DNA from 3 places in the Ectobacillus soli genome. Region 1 is predicted to be linked to each of the others. Evidence: riboswitches for the same ligand, from Rfam matches in the RefSeq annotation. Region 1 holds a riboswitch; each other region holds the start of a gene.
The links. Region 1 has a riboswitch for S-adenosylmethionine ahead of ACAN53_RS05060 (O-methyltransferase). Riboswitches for the same ligand answer to the same signal wherever they lie in the genome.
Positions count from the first base shown of each region.

Region 2: it holds a riboswitch for S-adenosylmethionine, as region 1 does, so the genes downstream of both, ACAN53_RS09835 (aliphatic sulfonate ABC transporter substrate-binding protein) here and ACAN53_RS05060 (O-methyltransferase) in region 1, are expected to answer to the same signal.
Region 3: it holds a riboswitch for S-adenosylmethionine, as region 1 does, so the genes downstream of both, ACAN53_RS09615 (hypothetical protein) here and ACAN53_RS05060 (O-methyltransferase) in region 1, are expected to answer to the same signal.

Region 1 covers NZ_JBGJZM010000001.1:963,041-970,397, forward strand. Annotated here, with positions in the region: gene cysT (sulfate ABC transporter permease subunit CysT) at 1-114, shown strand, start outside; gene ACAN53_RS05040 (sulfate ABC transporter permease subunit) at 111-908, shown strand; gene ACAN53_RS05045 (sulfate/molybdate ABC transporter ATP-binding protein) at 914-2,002, shown strand; gene ACAN53_RS05050 (sulfate ABC transporter substrate-binding protein) at 2,034-3,104, shown strand; gene ACAN53_RS05055 (MgtC/SapB family protein) at 3,206-3,907, opposite strand; SAM riboswitch class I at 4,167-4,280, shown strand; gene ACAN53_RS05060 (O-methyltransferase) at 4,384-4,965, shown strand; gene tnpA (IS200/IS605 family transposase) at 4,942-5,292, opposite strand; gene ACAN53_RS05070 (hypothetical protein) at 5,259-5,816, shown strand; gene ACAN53_RS05075 (DUF4395 domain-containing protein) at 5,966-6,397, opposite strand; gene ACAN53_RS05080 (M20 peptidase aminoacylase family protein) at 6,511-7,357, opposite strand, start outside.
Region 2 covers NZ_JBGJZM010000001.1:1,918,448-1,925,804, reverse strand. Annotated here, with positions in the region: gene ACAN53_RS09870 (right-handed parallel beta-helix repeat-containing protein) at 1-154, shown strand, start outside; gene ACAN53_RS09865 (RDD family protein) at 339-755, shown strand; gene ACAN53_RS09860 (prepilin-type N-terminal cleavage/methylation domain-containing protein) at 812-2,101, opposite strand; gene ACAN53_RS09855 (hypothetical protein) at 2,442-2,735, shown strand; gene ACAN53_RS09850 (hypothetical protein) at 2,774-3,595, opposite strand; gene ACAN53_RS09845 (response regulator aspartate phosphatase) at 3,852-4,925, shown strand; gene ACAN53_RS09840 (hypothetical protein) at 4,958-5,143, shown strand; SAM riboswitch class I at 5,225-5,336, shown strand; gene ACAN53_RS09835 (aliphatic sulfonate ABC transporter substrate-binding protein) at 5,426-6,397, shown strand; gene ACAN53_RS09830 (ABC transporter permease) at 6,413-7,228, shown strand; gene ACAN53_RS09825 (ABC transporter ATP-binding protein) at 7,253-7,357, shown strand, end outside.
Region 3 covers NZ_JBGJZM010000001.1:1,875,569-1,882,925, reverse strand. Annotated here, with positions in the region: gene ACAN53_RS09635 (CoA-disulfide reductase) at 1-2,183, opposite strand, end outside; gene ACAN53_RS09630 (radical SAM protein) at 2,526-3,635, opposite strand; gene ACAN53_RS09625 (hypothetical protein) at 3,969-4,517, shown strand; gene ACAN53_RS09620 (hypothetical protein) at 4,817-5,023, shown strand; gene ACAN53_RS09615 (hypothetical protein) at 5,065-5,391, opposite strand; SAM riboswitch class I at 5,463-5,567, opposite strand; gene ACAN53_RS09610 (SPFH domain-containing protein) at 6,166-6,915, shown strand; gene ACAN53_RS09605 (hypothetical protein) at 6,939-7,115, opposite strand; gene ACAN53_RS09600 (FAD-dependent oxidoreductase) at 7,316-7,357, shown strand, end outside.

The DNA.
Region 1 (7,357 bases):
GAAAACTATAACATTCAGGGCGCGGCCGCTGTTTCTATTGTGCTGATAACCATTTCTTTAGTCGTCTTATGGCTGGTCAATGTATTTCAAAAAAGGAGGGGCACGAAAGCATGAGAAGAATTTTTATTGCTATCACTGTATTTTTGTTTGTTCTGATTCTCATTCTGCCTTTTTCCAGTATTGTATTTGGGGCTTTTTCAACAGGGTTCGGTCCGTTTTTCGAAGCTTTGAAGCGTCCGGAAGCTATTCATGCCTTAACAGTAAGTCTGATTATCGTAATTATAGTCACATTTCTGAATACCGTAATTGGCATTTTGCTTTCACTAGAAATTGTGCGCGGTACCTGGATATCAAAATGGCTTCGTCCCTTGGTCAATACCATCATCGATTTACCGTTTGCCGTTTCTCCCGTAATCGGTGGCTTGATGATTATCCTGCTTTTTGGACCAAATACGCTGTTAGGTGCTTTTTTTGAAAACTCCGGAATGAAAATCGTTTATGCACTTCCCGGTATGGTAATGGCAACGGTTTTTGTCACATTCCCGCTGATGATTCGCGAGATTGTTCCCGTTCTATCGGAACTTGGAGTGACTTCCGAAGAAGCTTCTGCTACTTTGGGTGCCAGTCCAATCCGTACCTTTTTTCGTGTAACTTGGCCTTCCATTCGCTGGGCAGTATATTATGGGCTGGTGCTTACGGTTGCAAGATCAGTCGGTGAATTTGGTGCCGTGCTCGTCGTGTCAGGTAATATCATCAATCAGACACAAACAGCAACCACGTTGGTTTATCAAGACTCCGTCGATTTTCATACGGTTGCAGCTAACAGTGTCGCACTGCTGCTCGGACTCTTTTCCGTCACGGTCCTTCTGTTTTTGGAATGGATGAAAAAAAGAAAGGAAGTTGAATGAATCTTATGGACATTGAAGTGAAAGAGTTAGAAAAACATTTCGGGGAGTTTCAAGCGATACATAAAGCCAGTTTTCGGATTCAAAAAGGACATCTGGTCGGACTATTGGGTCCAAGTGGAGGTGGCAAGACTTCCATTTTACGTATGCTCGCCGGTCTAGAGCAACCGAATTCCGGTGAAATCTTTTTTAATGGCAAGCTAGCCAATTCATTATCCGTACAAGAACGCGGGATTGGATTTGTCTTTCAAAACTACGCCTTGTTCAAGCATATGACAGTCTTTGAAAATATAGCGTATGGGCTGAAGGTAAAAAAGCAGAGAGGTAGTGTAATTAAGGAACGCATTTTCTATCTTCTCAAACTGATGGGACTGGAAGGTACCGAAAACAAATACCCGGACCAACTTTCAGGCGGGCAACGACAACGTGTTGCCTTTGCACGTGCGCTTGCACCAGAACCAAAACTGCTACTACTCGACGAACCGTTTGCCGCAATAGACGCGAAAATTCGTAAGGAGCTACGTCTGTGGCTACGTAATTTGATTAGTGAATTCGGTATCACTACGATTTTTGTGACACATGATCAAGACGAAGCAATCGAGGTTGCGGATCAAATTATTATCGTCCAAAAAGGAACAATTGAGCAGCAGGGCACACCTTGGGAAATATACAATAAGCCGGCTTCGGCATTCGTCGCATCTTTTATCGGCGAATCAAATAAGCTTGATGTTCCAATATTACTTCAAGGTTTTCAAGAATTGTTAGACTATCAGAATGGTGATCAATGGAAATCAGGTGTTCAAGTACTGATTCGTCCGGAAGCGATTGAGGTCCTCCCGGAAAACACATCGTATCTTGCTAGTGCCATGGAGGCAGGCACTGTCACGCATGTGCACTTTCGCGGTGATTCCTGGTATCTGGAAATCAAGCTTGCAAATGACACTAGGTTATTTGCCTTCCAAGCAATCAATCAAAAGGTGTTCCAGCCAGGAGACAAGATTAATATTTTAATTCATCAGCTCTCAGTGTTTACACCTATAGAAACCCGTGTGTTGGAAAATCGATCCAAAATTGATCCAATGCCTGTTTTCATATAAGCAATCATTTATTTATAAGGAGATGAAATGTATGACAAAGAAACAGATTTATTCATTTTTCACAATACTTATTTTACTTGTAGCAGTGGTGCTTTCCGGTTGCTCTTCTTCTAGTAAAACAAATAGTTCTGAAACAGCCGGCACATCGGCTTCTAAAGACAACGGTACCGTCACATTAACTATCGGTGGTTATTCTACAATCAAGGATGAATTTGAAGCGATATTTCCTTTGTTTCAAAAGGAATGGAAGAATAAGACTGGTCAAACTGTGGAATTCAAAGAGTCCTATCAAGCATCTGGAGCGCAGGCTCAGAACATTACAAATGGCTTTGAGGCAGATATCGCCGCTCTTTCACTTGAAGGAGATATCGACAAGATTGTAAAGGCAGGATTGATTACTCACGATTGGAAAAGTGCACCACATAGTGGCATTATTACCAAGTCAATCGCAGCATTCGGAGTACGTGAGGGGAATCCAAAGGGCATTAAGGATTGGTCGGACTTAACGAATCCAGGCGTTCAAGTTTTAGTTCCTAACCCGAAAACTTCTGGTGGCGCCAAATGGGATGTAAATGCCATTTATGGAGCAGGGTTAAAAATATCGGAAGAAAAAACAGGGAAACAAGATCCTGCTGAGGCCAAGGTATTACTTAGTAAAGTATATAAAAATGTAAAATCACTGGATAAAAGTGGCGAGGAATCAATGTCTACATTTGATAAAGGAGTTGGCGACGTCATCATTACTTATGAAAATGAACTGATTGACCGCATCAAAAAGGGAAATAAGTATGAGGAAATCGTGCCTCAATATACGACCTCAATTGAAAATCCAGCTTCTATTGTCGATAAGTATGTTGATAAGCACGGTACCCGAAAAGTTGCTGAAGCATTTTTGGAATTTCTGTGGACACCGGATGCACAAAAGATATTTGTCCAAAGCGGGTTCCGCTCAGTTGATCCAGACGTGGCTAAAGCCAATGCCAACACATACAAACAACCTGCAGGATTATTCGATACTAATTATCTGGGCGGCTGGAGTAAAGTTGGGAAAGACCTTTATGGCGATGGTGGTATTTGGGATCAAGTTGTTGCCGGGAAGTAATGATTACGTTCATAATTCGAATTTCAAAGGGGTTTGCGTTTTTTGTAGGTTATGAATACAAGGAATGTAACGAAGTAAAGAAGTACTGATTTCAGTACTTCTTAATCCCCTTCTTGTTCAGAAAGAGTTTTCCATCCAATTGCAGTAACGTCGTGTTCCAGACTTAACTTACCAACAATTTGTTCTATTAAAAGAGCTTTCGATTTATCACTATGAAGCAATGCTCTTACGGATACTTTGCTTCCGCTTTCGATTTCTTCACTGTACATTTCTTGTAACGCAAGTCCCTCTGATAGTATCATCCGAGACAGTGCCTCTCGAATGCTTGCTTCATGTTCATCTAAGCAGGATATTGTAATTTCATAGAATAGGTTTTCTTGTGAAAGAGCTTTCGATTTTTTATTCATAAATAACGCAACTGGACGGAGGAGGATATTTGCTAACACGACACCTATAGCTCCTATAATACTTACTTTTATAAAACCTGCTCCAACTAACGTTCCTACGGCCGCAGAACACCATAATGTAGCAGCTGTATTTAATCCACGTACAGTAAACCCTTCTCGCATAATAACACCTGCGCCTAAAAAACCGATGCCGCTAACCACTTGGGCGGCAATTCGAGTTTGACTGTTATCTCCTGGTGTCAAAACAGATAAAATGACGAATAAACATGCTCCCAGTGAAACAAGAGCATTTGTACGTATGCCGGCCATACGGTGTCGCCACTGACGTTCTGTACCAATACATGCACCAGTGAGTATAGCTATAAAGAGCCGAATTACCATGTCTTGCCATGGCATATGTATCATCTCCATACTATATTTGTATTATATAAGGAAGATAACATGATTTCTAATCAATACCCGTATTATGAAGGAATCAGTTAGGAAGCGTCAACTGTTTTCAATATTTTACCGGATATATCAAGCAAGAATGAATAATAAATATACTTGTATAATAGGGGGCTTTAATTGACGAATATGTTGAATAGGTATATTATTAAGAGCAAATCGATAGAAAGTGTATCGTACATACAATTTTCAAATATTGAATATGAAATTCTTATCTAGAGAGGTGGAGGGATAGGCCCTGCGAAACCTCAGCAACCCCTAGTACGTATAGGAAGGTGCTAATTCCAACAGAGTAACTTTTGTTTGCTCTGAAAGATAAGAGGTCGAAAATGTTAGCTCGTGGCCTCTTATAAAAGAGGCCACTTTTTATTTTTTACATGTCATTCGTATACCTATAACAGATTAATAGGAGGGAGTTGTTCAATATGGAAAAAGAGACGTTGATGAAGTCACCAGATATTTACGGTAAAATTGTAGCACATTCGAAATTACTAGGATTTCATCAGTCATGTGATACGAAAACAGGATTTTTATTAAAAGGGCTAGCAGCATCAAAAGCACACGGAACATTTTTAGAGCTTGGGACAGGAGCTGGTGCATCTGCAGCTTGGATTGTTGACGGAATGGACCAAGAGAGTACACTTATTTCAGTGGATATTGATCCTGCGCTTCAAAAAATAGCACACACGTATTTAGGAGACGATAAACGCGTTACATTTCGTTGTGAAGATGCAGCTGTCTTTATTCGAAATATGGAGGAGACGTTTGATTTTATTTTTGCAGATACATGGCCAGGAAAATTTGAACTTTTGGATAAGACGTTAGATCATTTAAATGTAGGTGGATTTTACGTCATTCATGATTTACTTCCTGATATGAGCGTGCCCGAGGAGTACCGTGTGAAAGCACCAAAGCTCATACATAAGTTACGTGAAAGAAGTGATTTAGTCATAACAGAAGTAGATTGGGGTACTGGTATTCTTTTAGCGATAAAGACAACTGAATAGATTGTTCTTTGAACAAAAATAGGCGATGCATTCCCCTTCCAAATCTCCGATTTGGTGGGGTTTAGTCGCCCTCTTATCAACTCTTTTCTTTTTTTCCTTGTCCTCGATGTATTTCTTTATGACATCAATGGTTGCCCCGCCTGTCGATAACACCATGTAACTTTGACTCCAAAAATAAGGTTTCCAGTAAAATTTCTGCAAGTGTTCAGCAAACTCCTTACGGATTAAACGTGAAGTGCCGGTTTTATAGCTATTAATCATTTTAGATAATTGGATTTGAGGGGGAGCATCAAATGATAAATGGATATGGTCGGCTTCTCCATTCATCTCAATCTTATATCATCAACGATACTTGTCACCAAATCATTCAATTTGCCAAAGAGCATAACGCTGATGTTATTGTGTTGGAGTACCTTAAAAAAATGAGAATCCCGAAGGGATTCTATGGAGCCAAGCGTTTACGATTTACATTACGTTACTGGCGCAAAACTGCTATCCAAAACAAGGTAACTGAAATGGCACACTATGTTGGTCTCCGTATTTCCCATATTGTCGCCCGCAATACAAGTGCTTTGGCTTTTGATGGAAGTGGATTTGTCACCCGTAACCCGAAGAAGGATATGGCTACTTTTACAACAGGCAAAGTGTATCATGCTGACCTATCTGCTTCTTACAACATTGGAGCAAGATACTTTATTCGAGAACTCCTTAAACCCTTTTCAGAAATGGAGAGGTTGTCCGTTCAGGCAAAAGTTCCTGAATTGGCAAAAAGAACAAATCAGACCTTATCTTCACTCATTAGTCTTTACTTGGCATTAGAGCCAACAGCGTTGACTCACAGCGAGGTTTAGATCGTATCTAAGATAAGAGAAGCACCTTCCAAGTGCAGTAACATTTGGTGGGTGAGGTTCACTATGTAATGCATCTAACTTAATGTTATTTACACGAACAAAAGGCTGGAAATAAAATAATCCCTCCATATATAGAAGGGATTATTTTATTAAGATTGTTTTATAGATTTCCGATAACGGTATTGTAACCATTGATATCGAATAAAGCAACCAATACAAAAACCAAGAATTGCTACAAATGCAGCAATAGCAACCATTATTGTAAAGATATATGCTACAAGCGTCCAGTTTGCAAGATAACTAATTAGTCCACCAGCTAAGCATGCAATTGCAATAATTTGATTGAATTGTTGTTGATCCCAATCTTCAAGAGCATATTCGGACGGTTTTTTTCTTAAAAATAATTTTGCCAAACGCATTACCGGATTAAACTGAAAGAATAGACCCATAAGACCTGCAACTAACGGGAATGCCAGCAACCATGCTTCACCAGAAATCCATGTCGCTACTACGCTTATTACGATAAACCATTGATTCGTTCTAACTAGAGGACGAGGAATAGACCGAACTGTTTGTGACATTTTATTCATACCTTTCATATAGGGAATATATGAATTTTACATCTTTTTTTATGATTTGTGAAGTGTTTTGTTTTTTTGTATGTCGGATTTTATAAATCAAATTCTATCCTGTTTCATGATGAGTGAAAATCGTTACTTTTGCTTAATCCCAGTAGCGCTTTTTCTGCTAAAGTTGCGAAATAATGGGCAGTGATAGATAGAGCACGTTCATCTAAAGTGAAAGAGGGATGATGCCATTCTTCGGTACCAGACGTCCCCATAAAAACGAAAAAGCCTGGAACCTCCCTTTGGTAGTAGGCAAAGTCTTCTCCTGCCATTGAGGGCTGCGGATCTACAATAGAAAGTCCATTTAAAGTTGCTGCATTTTGGCATAATTCCGTAAGTAGAGAATCATTTTGAATAGACGGCGGTCCTGGATACCAATGTAATGATGCTATCCCTCCCAAGGCAGATGCAACTCCCTGTATAATTTGACGAATTTTCTCAGGAATGGTGTTGCGTACATCGTCTTGAAAGGTTCGAACAGTACCTTCTAATGTAACAGTTCCGGGAATTACATTCCATGTGTTTCTTGCATGGAGGTTTGTTACACTTATTACTGCACTATGAAGGGGATTTATACTTCGACTGACGATGGATTGCAAAGCTAAAATGATGTGAGATGCTGTCACAATTGGATCGATTCCTCTATGCGGAGCAGCTGCATGAGTTCCTTTTCCATCAATTTGAATTTCAAATCGGTCTACACTGGCCATTAGCGGTCCTTCTGTAATCCCAATTGTACCTACAGAGAGATCTGGCTTGTTATGCAAACCAAAAATAGCAGTTACATCGTTTAGTAGTCCTGCCTTTATGACATCTTTAGCCCCACTGCTATTTTCTTCTGCAGCTTGGAAGATGAATCGTACGGTACCTTTAAGATGCGTTTCTTTCTGCTTTAATAAATAAGCAGCACCTAGG
Region 2 (7,357 bases), 960 kb from region 1:
ATCTGCCTTTTGGGTCGACACTGCTAAAGAAATGGAATTTACGGATAACAAGCGAGTCGAATCTGGATTTGCCCTTCTGAAACCACAATATTGGAACAGTAAAGTAAAAATGCAACGCTCAAACCAAAAAGCAAAGCGTCTACACCGTAAATAAACCGAAACAATTTCTACTATATCGTTCCTTTCTTAACTTACAAAGTAGGCCACTGAAATGTAGTACTTTTTCAGTGGCCTACTTTGCGGATAGGTGCTTATTTAATTGGAGTCTATTGCTCCTTCTTCCAGCGTATAGTAAGAATAGAAGCTGTCTATTTGCAAACGGAAGGGAGCAAACTACGATGATTTATCAATCTGCATCGTTACTTGCGCGTCTAGTTGCTACATTTATAGATCTCATTCTAATGAGTATCATTGCTGCCATTATTAGTGTGATAACAGGTATGTCTCTTCTGCAAAAAATTCCTAATGACTGGCGATATCAGTTACTAATCGTTCTCTATTTAGCTATTCTTCCTGTATTGTGGAATGGATGCACGATAGGCAAACGTGCAGTAAATGTTAGCATTGTAAAACGAAATGGTACAAGACTCGATTACATGACGATGCTGCTTAGGGAAGGGATTGGTCTATGGGGACTAGGTGTACTTACATTTGGTGTAACGATTTTAGTAAGTATATTTATGGTTGCCTTTCTTAAGGACAAACGAGCTATTCATGATTACCTGGCAGGAACGTATGTGACGATACGGAAATAATAAGGAGAGAGGAACAAAGGCTGTTCAATTTGAATAGTCTTTATTCCTCTCTTATCCTAATGCCCGATTAAAAATGTAATTCCATTGTACGGATCTCCGCTATTATAGTAGACAAAATCTTTTGTATACACTTGATTTCCAATTGTAACAGATCCTTTTACATTGATTGGCTGATGCCCCCAGCTCGCAATTGTAATGGGGGTTGTAAACACCGCATTTCCATTAATGGTAAGAGGGTAATTGTTTCCTAGTGTAAGTGAATTTGAGATTTCCATATTTCCCCCAATCGTTACCGCACCATTTGTGTCAATCGTGAGACTGCTATCACTTTGGAAATTTCCTTTTACATTCATCGTCCCAGAAATCGTTGTATTATTTGTAATAAAAGCGTTTCCCCCAATTGTTACTGCAGAAGTTCCGTATGTTGTCAGCCCCTTATCACTTCGAAAGCTACCACTTACATTAAGTAAAGAATTATCTGTAAGATTGGTATTACTTTTTACATATAAATTTTGGCCAATATCCATCTTAGAAGCACCATTAAGAACTAAGTTTTGTTGAATAAGGGCATTTCCACTTACAGTAGCTGTTCCGGGTGCAAACTGAACACTATTGTTCACATACATATCTTTATCAACGGTCACAGAAAGATTATTGTACAGATTCAATCCATTGCTGAAATATGTGCTCCCTTGAATAAAATGAGTGTCTGGACATGGGCTCCAGTTTACATTTCCTGCAAAGTTACTTTGCTGTAGCTGTGCATTCCCCGTATATGTACATTGGTTTGCGTTTAACGTTACAGGATTATAGTCATTTGGATTTAGCACGAGCTTTGTCGTAAAATCACTCGCATTCTGGAAGGCAACCGTTCCTATGGTCGTGCTACCCGTGGAACCGGTTGTTGTGCCATTAGTAGATGAGGTTCCATCAAACGCACTTGTACTGTTTAGCAAGGCATCTAGTGATTTTCCGATAATATTATATTTTGATTGACTACAATATAATGTGACTGAAAAGGTTTGTATTTGGGAGTCCCATGTTACCTTGTTTTCGTTATTTTTTGTATAGGGCTGTGAGGAAAATGGATCTGTTGGATAGTCAATATACCCTTTGGTTGCTAATTCATCTAAGGTAGCGCTATTAGTTGTCGCTCCTTCATTTGTTGCATAAATCCGCGCCGCTTCAATCATTTGTCGGGCATTGGCAATATGTGCATCTCGTTTTGAATTTTCAATAATGGAACCAATGGACGGAACGGCAATGGCAGAAACGATTCCTAAAATAACAACAACAGCAAGCAATTCGACTAAAGTGAGACCATGTTCATTTCGCAATATGTGCATCGCTTCACCGTCCTTACTTTAAGTATAAATAGATTATAATTACGTACGATTTGGGGGGAATTCAATTATTAGATTCAAAAGTGTTCAAAAAGTAAGATTTCCCAGTAATATTGTACCATTTACAGGGTGAAGGTGTATGTAAAGAATGGAGAAAAAAAGTACAAGAGTAAGGAATGGATTGTATACTGATTTTATTTTTACAAAATTTAAATGGAAATAATAAAATAAAACAAATACAATGTAAATAGCAGAGAAATTCTAGTGTTATATCGATATAAAAAAATTTACTCAAGGAGTCATTTGAGATAAATAATAAAATATGACAGCTAGGAGGTGTAGAATGGGAGAGGTTGAAATGTCAAATGGAAAGCGCCTGGTATTTATATGGCTGATACTAAGCGAGGTACTACTAGCATGTACACTAGTCATTTGGGTTATGGGATTTATTTTTGCCATTGCAGAATTGGTAATGCCCCTATGGCTAGTTATCGGAAGCTATCCGATTTTTATCATTGTTAGCGCATTCATGGCTTGGAGAGAGTATATGAAAGGAAACTACCGTAACACTGTATTATGGAGTTTGTTTCCAATCATTTGGTACGGATTGGTGTACGGGTTAACTTTTATTTCATAATGAACAAAGAGCGTTCTCATTAACTAAGAACGCTCTTTTTATGGAAGAATCCTTTTTATCGTGAACATGATATAGCTTATTAGTAAGCTCATAAAAGAAAAAATGAGCGCCACACTGGAAAAAACAAGTACATAGGCATTGAAAGTTCCAAGCAGTTGCATGAGACCATAGCTAGATAGATGAAGAAAGCTAGATGCTCCGTTTATTACAAGAAGGACGATAAAAATCGTGATTACACCACTTAGTGCACCATCAATATCAGGACGACTTAGGGCGATATGAGTAGAAATGCAAACAGATAAAAATAGAAATAGTAAAAAAGAAGGATGGGCGAAGTTAGTTACTGTAAACAGACTTTTCCATAATACAAAAGCTGATGAAAAGATGTGATTTGCAACATCACTGGAATTTCCATCCATTTTTATAGCTGATATATCCTTCATTAACAATTGATAGGATTGTGGAACGAAGGAATACATGAGAATGACAAGTGCCGCAATGCCGCTAAATACAGGAGCAACTCCAATGAAAAAGTTCCCGATTCTTTGATATAAGCTGTTCGGGTTATAGGTATGACTGACAAAGCCAAGCTGTCCTCCTTGCGTATTTGTCGGAAACCACTGTACACTTACAATCTTATGTCTAAAGACAAGGCACATCATTGCATGACCAAGTTCATGAATAGGTGTTCCAATCCAAGCAGTAAGTAGAAAGCCAGTTCGTCCAAATGTAGACGTCCAATATCTGCGCGACAAATCTTGAAAAAAACCTAGCACAAACCCAATTAATAAAATTACACCAACACAGGAACAAAGCTGTATAAAACTCGTTACGAGTAGGGTAATCAAAAAAGTTCCCATTATAATCATCCTTATCTAACCTAACACAGGTCTACAAAATTGTTATTATCGTAACATGAAATAGGTTGGAAGAAAAGGAATCCTATCCCTGAAAATAATCTTAAATAGTATGCAAAATGAAAGAATATAACGTATAAAACTTTTATTATAATAATAAAAGTTACTATTTAGAAAAATATTTAGTAAAATAATATACATATGATCTTTTATTTGCTAATATTAATCTACCTTTACAATATAAGGGAGGAAGATTGCGATGTCAGTTCAAGTAATTAGTAGCGCATACATCACAAATCTATTAAATGAATGGTATCAAGCTATTCGTTCGCAGCATGTGAATAAGGCTGAGGAGTATAAACGTGAAGTTGAGATAAAGCTTTCTTATATGGAAGAAAATCAAAACGTACTCCTCTATTATTCACTTCTCGATTTCCGTCATAGCATTCTCGTAAAAAGTTTGGTACATGCTGATTCCTCCGTACAAAATATTGAAAAAGATGAAAGTAGTATGGATGATTTCCTTACTTATTACTATCATTTGTTTAAAGGTATTTATGCGATGAACAACGGTCAATATAGCGATGCACGTATTCACTATCAAAAGGCGGAAGTCTTACTTGATTTCGTTCCAGATGGAGCGGAAAAAGCAGAATTTTATTACCGCGTGGGTACGTTTTATTATCATATACACCAACCGCTAGACTCGATTCGTTATATCACGAATGCACGCTACTTTTATTTAGAGAATTTCGGATATGAACGAAATATAGCTTCTTGCGATAATGTTCTGGGTCTTAGTTGCATTTTATTAAAGCAATTCGACCAAGCAGAAACTTATTTTCTTACTTCGTTAAAGCAATTACTTAAGTTAGATGAGAAGAAACTCATTCTAAAAGTAAGTCACAATCTAGGATTCTTATATGCTGAACAAGGCCTATCTAATTTGGCTATCCCGTATTTGCTAGAGGCAGTAAAAGATAATCCGAAAACAATGTTTCTCCTTGCGAGAGAATACAATAAGCTTGGCATGGATCGTAAAGCACAAGATTTAATTTCAGAAGGAATGAAATCTTGTGATGAAGAATATAAGCATCATTTTTCCGTTCTTAAAGCAGTCGTAACCGTATATCCAGTCGAAAGACTAGAGCAAGCGGTACGTAAGGCTATCCTTTACTTTAAAAAAGAAGGGCTTTGGAAGTATGTGGAAGAATATTGCGATATGGTAGCCGTAGCGTTACATCGTCACAGCTTTTTTGAACAAGCAAGTGCATACTTCTTAACAAGTCATGAGGCAAAGAAAAAATCGTATGAGAAAGAGGCTTTGCTTTAAAAAATTTGATATAGGTAGTAGGTGTCAGCCTATTGGTCGTTTTTCTCGTAACAGGTGGTAACAGACTCACTGATACATCTCCAAATCAAACGATAAAAGCGGCGCTTCATATGCAGGTAAAGGATCATGGTGAAACGTGGTACCATGAGAAGGGAAAAGAGAGAGTGAATCTCTCTTTTTTGTTAGTGCTTTTTATCTTCATTATTCAGTTAATTTAAATAAGCAAAAAAATATTTTGACATTTCTGTGAACTATAAATATAATAAAACCTATAAGTTTAATAATAATTAAATATAACACTCTTATCCAGAGAGACGGAGGGACTGGCCCTAAGATGTCTCGGCAACCATTGAATGCGAAAGCTTCAAACGGTGCTAATTCCAGCAGAATACTTATTCTGAAAGATGAGAGGGACGATCTGGTATGTAAAGTCGACCTCTTATCTAGATGAGGTCGACTTTTTTATTTGGAAATGGGGACAAAAACAAGGGGGAAGTTACATGAAGAAAATCATTGCAGTTGTTCTACTTGTATTCACACTACTGATCACGGGCTGCCAATCAAACGCAGCTACCGCAAAGCCAAAGGAAATTCGAATCGATTATGCGTATTATTCTCCGCTAAGTCTCGTGCTTAAAGATCAAGGCTTCTTAGAAAAACGATTAGCGAAAGACGGAGTTCCAGTTAAATATGTATTAAGTCAAGGAAGTAATAAGGCATTAGAATTTTTGAATAGTAACAGTGTGGACTTTGGTTCTGCTGCAGGAGGTGCAGCACTAATTGCGAAGGCAAAGGGAGCACCGATTGAGAGTGTTTATGTTGCGTCGAAGCCAGAATGGACCGCACTCGTTACGCTACCTGATTCATCCGTAAAATCAGTTGCAGATTTAAAGGGCAAGAAGGTTGCCGCTACATTCGGAACAGATCCACATATTTTCTTACTGCGCGCACTAGATGAAGCAGGTTTGTCTTCGAAGGATGTTCAGTTAATTAACTTGCAGCATACGGACGGTGCACTTGCTCTTCAAACTAAGCAAATTGATGCGTGGGCCGGCTTGGATCCGCATATGGCCAAAGTAGAACTCGAATCAAAAGCAACACTCTTTAAACGACAAGTTGATTGGAATACGTACAGTCTCCTTCACGTACGAAGTGAATTTGCAAAGCAATATCCAGCCTATGTCAAAGTTGTACTCGAAGCCTATGAAGATGCAAGAAAATGGGCACTTGCGCATCCGGAAGAAACAGCACAAATTCTTGCAAAAGAAGCGAAGCTCGACCCGGAAATTGCAAAACTAGAATTAAAACGCAGTGATTTCTCAAATGCTATTCCGAATGATGCAGTGAAGGATTCCTTAAAGGGAGCATCTACTGTTCTTCTTAAAGAAAAAATTATTCCGCCAAATACGGATACGAAAAAAACAATTGATGAGTTAATTCAGCCTTCTTTCGCGAAGGAAGTAGTGAAATAAAAAGGAGGATTACAAATGAGTGAAAAAACAATTGTCGTTTCACTTCCCGCAAAGAAGGCGAAGACGTCCGGCAATAGCTCCAAATGGTTGCTTGGCACGATTTTTCCTGTTTTATTATTAGTTATTTGGGAGTGGGCAAGTCGGTTTGGTATCATTTCTGCACATCTCTTACCTTCTCCATCTACTATTCTAGCAACAATTGGATCGATGGCACAGGATGGCACGCTATGGGGGCATATTGGCTTTACGTTAGTGCGGATTGCCGCTGGCTTTGCGATTGGTATTGTCATTGCTACAGTTCTCGGCTCTTTAGTAGGATTAAATCGCACCGTTGAGGCACTCCTAGACCCGATTATTCAAGCATTTCGTTCGATTCCCTCCCTTGCATGGGTACCGCTATTTATCCTTTGGATGGGAATTAGCGAAGAGTCAAAGGTTGTTTTAATTGCTGTTGGGGTATTCTTCCCCGTGTATTTAAATATCGTAAGTGGAATTCAAAATGTGGACCGAAAGCTAGTAGAAGTAGGGAAGCTATATCATTTTTCTACGTTTGAACTAATCTATCGCATCATTTTACCAGCAGCAATGCCAAGTTATTTAACTGGACTTCGTAGCGGACTCGGACTTGGCTGGATGTTCGTCGTAGCAGCAGAACTGATGGGAGCAAGCCAAGGATTAGGATTTCTTCTTGTGAACGGACAAAATACGTATGCACCCGAGATTATTTTATCGAGCATTGTTCTTTTTGCCATTCTTGGGAAGCTATCGGATTCCTTGCTGAAAGCATTAGAGGCCAAAGTACTCTTTTACCAAGATCGAATAGCCAAATAGAAATGAGAAATAGGAGGTAATGTTATGCTATCGATACAACAAGCACAAAAACAATTTGATAACGGAAATCATGCCTTCCAGCCTGTTTCGTTTCTTGCAGGAAAAGGAGAGGTAATCGGTCTTCTTGGA
Region 3 (7,357 bases), 910 kb from region 1:
ATCATTATTCCAAACATTTTTTCTATTATACTCTTTTCTACTTTCGGAGAGTTTTCTTTTCTCAGAATGTTTAAGCCCCAGAATGTGAAGAACATTGTTACATTCTTACCCATTGCAGCTGCACCATTTGCAATAATAAAGGAAGCCATTGCTTTATCATAATCCCCGCTGAATACTACCATAGTCGTTCCATTTTTTGTCTCTGAAACTGTTTGGTGAGCATTTGAGTTGCCTGTTCCCTTTTGAATAATAGCTTTTACGATTTTGTTTTCGAATGAAGATGAAAGAAGTGTATTCCCTGTCCGTTTGCACCATGCACCTATATCACTTGCAAAGCCGGGATCAGAAGCAGAAACTTCTACAATATCTCCTTGTGAGAGTGCATCCATTTGTTTTTTTACTTGTAATATGGGACCTGGACATTGTAGACCACAAGCATCAATTGTTATCGTGTTTGCTGTTTCCACGCTAGCTGCCACCTCTTTTATAGCTTCAATTTGTTCTACTGGTTCTATTAAGTCGTTCTCATTGTCTCCGTATGCTGCTTTATATGTTTTATAGCCTCCGTCCAGGTTTTTTACATTAAAGCCATGTTGCTGTAGTATACGAGCTGCTAGGTAACCACGAAGCCCGAATTGACAAGAAACATATATGGTTTGATCTGTTGGTAATTCATGTATACGTTCGCGAATTGCGTCAAGAGGGATATTTACGGAACCTGGTATAGAACCCATTTCTAGTTCGAATGGATCACGAACGTCGATTAGAAGTCCACCGTTTTGGACGATTTCGTTAATTTCATGCCACTGTACAGTTTCTACCATACCTTCGATAATATTTGATGCTACATATCCAGCCATATTTACTGGATCTTTAGCGGATGAATAAGGAGGAGCATAGGAAAGCTCTAAATCTGGTAAATCACGAACGGTTAATTTTCCTTTCATTGCTGTTGCAATGACATCAATTCGTTTATCTACACCATCCGTTCCAATCGCTTGTGCGCCGTAAATGGTTCCTTCTGTTGGATGAAATAATAATTTAAGCGCTATAGTAGTTGAACCCGGATAATACCCTGCATGAGAATTTGGATGAATATGGATGGCTTGATATGGTAATCCTAGTTCTTTTAATGTCTTTTCATTATTACCAGTCGAAGCTACTGTTAATTCAAATACCTTTGCAATAGATGTGCCCATCGTTCCATTATAAGTAACATCCTTACCAGCAATATGGTCTGCAACTAAACGGCCTTGTCGGTTTGCCGGCCAAGCGAGAGGAATCATCGCTTTCGTACCATTGATATAATCACTAACTTCAATAGCATCTCCAATAGCATAAATAGATGGGTCTTCAGTTTGAAGAGTCGGGCCAACTTTGATTGCGTTTTTTACTCCGAGAGGTAACCCTGCTTCTTTCGCTAATGTATGTTCTGGTGCAACACCAATTGATAATATAATCATATCTGCATCTAATGAAGTACCGCTATTTAAGATTACTTTCTTTCCGTTATCTTCAAATGCCTTAACTTCATCTTCTAAAATCAGTTCTACTCCATTTTGGACGATATGCTCATGAAGTAGAGCTGCCATTTCATAATCTACAGGAGCCATCACTTGATTTCCTTTTTGTACGAGCGAAACATGGATGCCAAGACTACATAAGTTTTCCATCATCTCAATACCGATGAATCCTCCACCAATGACCACTGCTTTTTGAATGTGATGGGTATCAACATACTGTTTGATTTTATCTGTATCGGGAATATTCCGTAATGTAAATAGATTATTAGCATCTTGAATACCAGGAATCGCAGGTTTTACAGGATGTGCTCCAGGAGATAAAATTAATACATCATAGGATTCTTCATATATCTTTCCAGTTTGTACATGTTTTACTGTTACTGTCTTCTCGTCACGATTGATTTTGGTTACTTCACTATAGTTACGAATGTCCATATTGAAACGTAAAGACATGCTCTCTACAGTTTGCAGCAGTAATTTATCACGAGAATTTATGCTACCACCAATATAATAGGGTAACCCACAGTTTGCGAAGGAAATATACTCTCCCCGTTCCAATAATACGATTTCAAAATTTTCATCTAAACGACGTAAGCGAGCTGCAGCTGTTGCACCGCCAGCAACTCCGCCAACTATGACTATTTTCGTTCCTTTTGACACAAGTAGCACTCCCTTTTCCTATGTTAGTTCTGCAAAGATGCCAGGTAATTAAATCTTTATATGGCATACCATACCTACTTTGGTATGGTAATGAAAATAACAGTGAGAGTCAACTACCTAATGATAGTAATTTTAAGATGTATGTAATAAAAAACGATAGTTGACGGCCGAGGATACTGAAAAAATATGGACTTCGAAAAATAGTTGCTTTTTCTGCGAGCGGTCACAATCGGAGCTGAATTTTTCCATCTTTTACCCATAAATAAGACCACTGAAAGGTAGTATTTTTTCAGTGGTCATTTGACAGCCAGTTATCGTTTTTTCTTATGTTGTGAATATCTTTTAGAAATATTGCTCCCTAGGCTTGTGATTACAATATGGTTCTTCTGCAAGATAATTTTCTTCAGCATAGTAGGCACGTGCCCGGCATCCTGAGCAAACATTTGTATATTCACATACTCCGCATTTTCCCTCCAATAAAGATGGATTACGTAGGTTTTGGAATACGCTAGACTCATTCCAGATCGTTTGTAACGATTGTTCTAACACATTCCCTGCTTTGACGGGAAGGTATCCACACGGCTGCACATTTCCCTTATGAGAAATGAAACATACGCCCGTTCCGCCAAGACAACCCTTTGTCACGGCAGCCATACCATGTGTTTGCATTGTTATACGTTCCCCAGCTTTTCTTGCTTCTTGTCGCATTATGCGGTAGTAATGCGGAGCACATGTAGCCCGTACCTCAAAGGAAGCAGCCCGTGAACGGTTGTAAAACCAACGAAGTACTTCCTCATACTTATCTGCACTTAACATATTGCTCTCTACAATTTCCAATCCACATCCAACGGGAACGAGCATAAACAAATGAAGTGCATTTACATTCATCTGCTGGGCAAGCTGGAACATCTTCTCTATATCTTCGACATTATGTGTTGTAATGGTTGAATTAAATTGTAATTCCAATCCCATTGCTTGCACATTTCTTGCCCCGCGAAGCGCAGCCTCGAATGCTCCCGGCAACCCGCGAAAGCTGTCATGAATCTCAGCACTAGGTCCGTCCATACTAATCGCAACCCGCTTGATTCCGGCATCCTTAATTTTCCTTGCAATCTCTTCCGTAATCAATGTTCCATTAGAGGCCATTGCAACTGGAATGCCCTTTGACGAAGCATAGCTTGCAATGTCAAAAAAGTCCGGACGATACAAAGGTTCTCCACCAGTTAAAATTAAAATAGGTTTTTTATCAAATTTTGCAATATCATCAATTACTTCATAAGCTTGCTTGTCAGTTAGCTCATCCGCTGCCCGCTGCGGTTGAGCTGTCGCTCGGCAATGAACGCATTTTAAATTGCAACCTTCTGTAAGCTCCCAAAAAATCAAGCGAGGCGCTGTATGTGCATTCAATGAAGAATATTTCGTAGTTGAACGATCCTTTGTTTCCATTAGCATTCTATCTCCCCAATTCCTTGAAGTATAAACATTATTAGTATAAGAGAGATTGTAACGATTACTTTACAGAAGGTATCACAATATCGTGAACGGGGGAATTTTACTTATAGGTATATTGGGCAATGATTTTATAGTCGTAATATTGGATTCTCGTTAGGAAAGCGTAAAATCTATTTTAATAGGAGAACAATTGCTTTTTAGTTTAAATGGTGTGGAAATCTTACTTTTAGATTGAAAATTTTATTAAAAGAAGTGGAAGGTGCAGGAGTTTGTATAAAATTGGATAATTATTACATTTGAAAGGTGCTTTTGAAATGAAAAAGGGGGCTACATATGAAAAAAATTTTGATTCTCGTATTGCTGTCAATTTCGTTAATGGGCTGTGCAAGTCTACCTGATACGAAGAATAGTGCAACGCCAAATCCTGCTGCTGCAGACCAAAGTAAACCAGCATCGACCGATCCAACCAGTCAAGATGCAACGAAATCTACAAGCTCATCCTCAGGAAGTGACACAGCAAAGGATTCTTCCAATTCAAAACAAGATACAACGAAATCATCTAATTCAACATCTACTTCCTCCAATACTACTGATTCAAAGACAACCGATGTAGTTAAAATTGTAAACGTATCCACACCCGCTCCGCGAAATAGTACTGTGACCGTTACAGCAAAAGTCTCACCGCATGCAACAGCACAAATTACAGTAAATGATGGAAAGGGTACAAGCAATATCGCTGGACTTGAAGCACACAAAGCAGATGCAAACGGTACTGTATCCTGGTCATGGCATATTAGCGAGAAAGAGACGATTGGAGTAGAATCCGTTAAAGTAACTAGTAACGGAGCGAGTGCGGCATCGAAATTTACTGTTATTCAATAGTAGGAGAGTGGGCCTTGTTTATATTACACAAGGCTCACTTGTTTTATAGTAGGAAGGGGAGTTATAAATAGAATAATTAGATAATTCTTGTGAAATACGGCACATAGTATTGTAAAACAAAAACTGGGAATTTATAATGAAATTAGATATAAAAGGAAGAATGGTTAACGGCCAGAAGCGCACAAAGTTCTTACGTTGCTTGATAATTGAAATTTTGCAATTATCAATATTGTGTAAGAGGTATGTCGCTTTTTTTATTCCTTTTAATCAAAATTATTGCGAAATGGGAGGAATGCAAGATGGAAAAAATGTGTATGAATATGATGATGATGATGTCTATGGACCGTATGATGGGTGAAATGAATGGTATGAAAATGATGATGGAACAAATGAAAGAAATGAATATGGAAATGAACATGGATCAAATGATGGTGAAAATGCAAGAATGTGATGAAATGATGACAATGATGATGGGCATGATGAGCGGAATGAAAGAAAAGTGCTAACTTTTTAGGAACAGCACCTTACTCAGTAAGGTGCTGTTGTATTAAGAAATTTGTTTAGACTGAATATAGGCAAGACGAATTTGTTTTCCTAACGAAACTCGCGTTTGTTTTAAATTCCAAAGCTTTTGATCTAATTCACTAGAGGAATCTTTCGTTTGCAGTTGATGATAAATCGTAAGAATTTCTTGGTTTATGCTATTATATTGATCCCAAAGAGTTTGAAGAGAAAATGTATCTTGTTTTTCTTCTGTTCTTACAAATTGTAGTTTATCCAAGATATCTTTTTGCCAAGCGGTATCATTAATACTACCTGCATATAGGTATAAGTCTAAATAATCATTGATTACTAATTCAGTTTCTCTATTCATGTTTATTCTCCTTTTTTATAACCGAAAACCCTCTTCCTAAGAAGAGGGTTTTTGTATAAAAAAGACACCTCTTCTTATCTTTCAAAGCATAGCTTTGCTGGAATTAGCACCGTACACATTGCTGTGTGGTTGCTGAGGCTTCGTAGGGCCAGTCCCTCCACCTCTCCGGATAAGAGATTTTCGATTGTTTGATTTTTCTAAATTTTAATAAATTCATATTGGGTTGTCAATAGGATTGTATAAAAAAATTTGTTTTTAAAATTATTTGAATAATTATATTTTGGAAGTGGGGAAGGGGATATTGAGTCCTTTCAAGAAATTGCTAGAATTACAGAACGAGGGTAGCTTACAAATTCATTTTTGTACAAGTAATCATGTTCTCTTTTTATTGCCTTGCTTTTGAAAATACGATACATTATTTTGGCTTATTTTTTAATATCACCCAAACCACAGATGCAATAATACCAAATCCTAATACTAATCCTAATCCAACGATTACATCTATCATTAATAATTAGCTCCTTTGTATTAAATTATTTCATCTAAAGAATCCTTGTATATAGTTACAGTCTTGACATCCTAGCAATAGTTCAAACTTATCTCAGGTTTTAATTAATTGGGTTTATTTAGTTTCTGTGATTCTGTGGGAAAGTAGCAAATGTAAACAATCCTTGAATTATATAGCGTTCTTATAGTAACAATATACCAAATCTAGTAAACTAAATAGGAAAGCTAATGCAGGCGATAGTTGCCGATTGAAGGAGTTGACAGGTTATGATAGCACCAGTCGTTATTATTATTGTTTTAGTTATTTTGGTTATAATTAGTTCAATTCGTATTGTACAACAATATCAACAAGCCGTTGTTCTTCGTTTAGGACGTTACACTCGTTCCCTACAACCTGGAATTCAGTTTATTATTCCGCTTGTTGATGTCGTGAAACCTGTAGATATGCGGATTCGCGTTGAAAATGTAGAGAATCAAGATATTATTACGAAAGATAGTGTACCCGTTACAATTAATGCAGTTGTTTACTATCAAGTCGTAAATGCACATAAGGCACTTCTTGATGTAGAAAACTACAGAAAAGCAACTTCTACCGTAGCGCAAACGATTCTTCGTTCTAATTTAGGTGCGCATACGATGTCAGAAATGCTTACGGAGCAAAAAAAATTAGATGATTTGCTTAGAAAGGAATTGGATGAGGCTACTGAGTCATGGGGCATTAAAATAACAGGCGTAGAAATACGATCTATGGATTTACCAGAAGGTCTGCGCCGTGCAATGGCGAAAGAAGCCGAGGCTGAGCGTGAACGGGTAGCTAAAGTTATTGCGGCAAAAGGGGAATACGAAGCCGCAGAAAAACTTGCTGAGGCAGCAGAAGTGCTTAATAAACAGCCGGCTGCTATTCAACTTCGTATGCTACAAACGATGACAGAAATCGCAGCAGAAAAAAATAGTACGATTCTATTTCCATTTGAAGTATCCTCTGTGGCAAATTTATTTGCGAAACAGGAGAAGTAAAAAAAACCCTGAATGGGTTTTTTTTACTCCGTTGTATATGGTTTTTCTTCTTCCACTAGCTCTCGTGCTTCCTCAATATTCGTTTTTTCCCCTTTTAGGTGCACTGTGCCACCAGAAAGACCTTCATTAATCATACGATCAATATCTAAGTATGCTTGATCTCTTCCTTCATACAATGTATCCTCGTTTTTTTTGCCCAATATGATTCCCTCCTAGTAGTTTATGTAAATGTATTTGTAGTATATGGAATAGGTAAATTAATTATGTATGGTTGTTTGAGGGAGAGCGTTTTCTTGACTTTGAAAAGAAAGCAACCTAAGCTACATATAGAAGGTGGCTTTTTATAGCGACTAAGCATCTACGAACCAACATTTAAAAAGAAAAAAGGGAGTTGTTGAAGATGTTTGATGTAGTAATTATTGGAGCCGGATCAGCTGGTGCA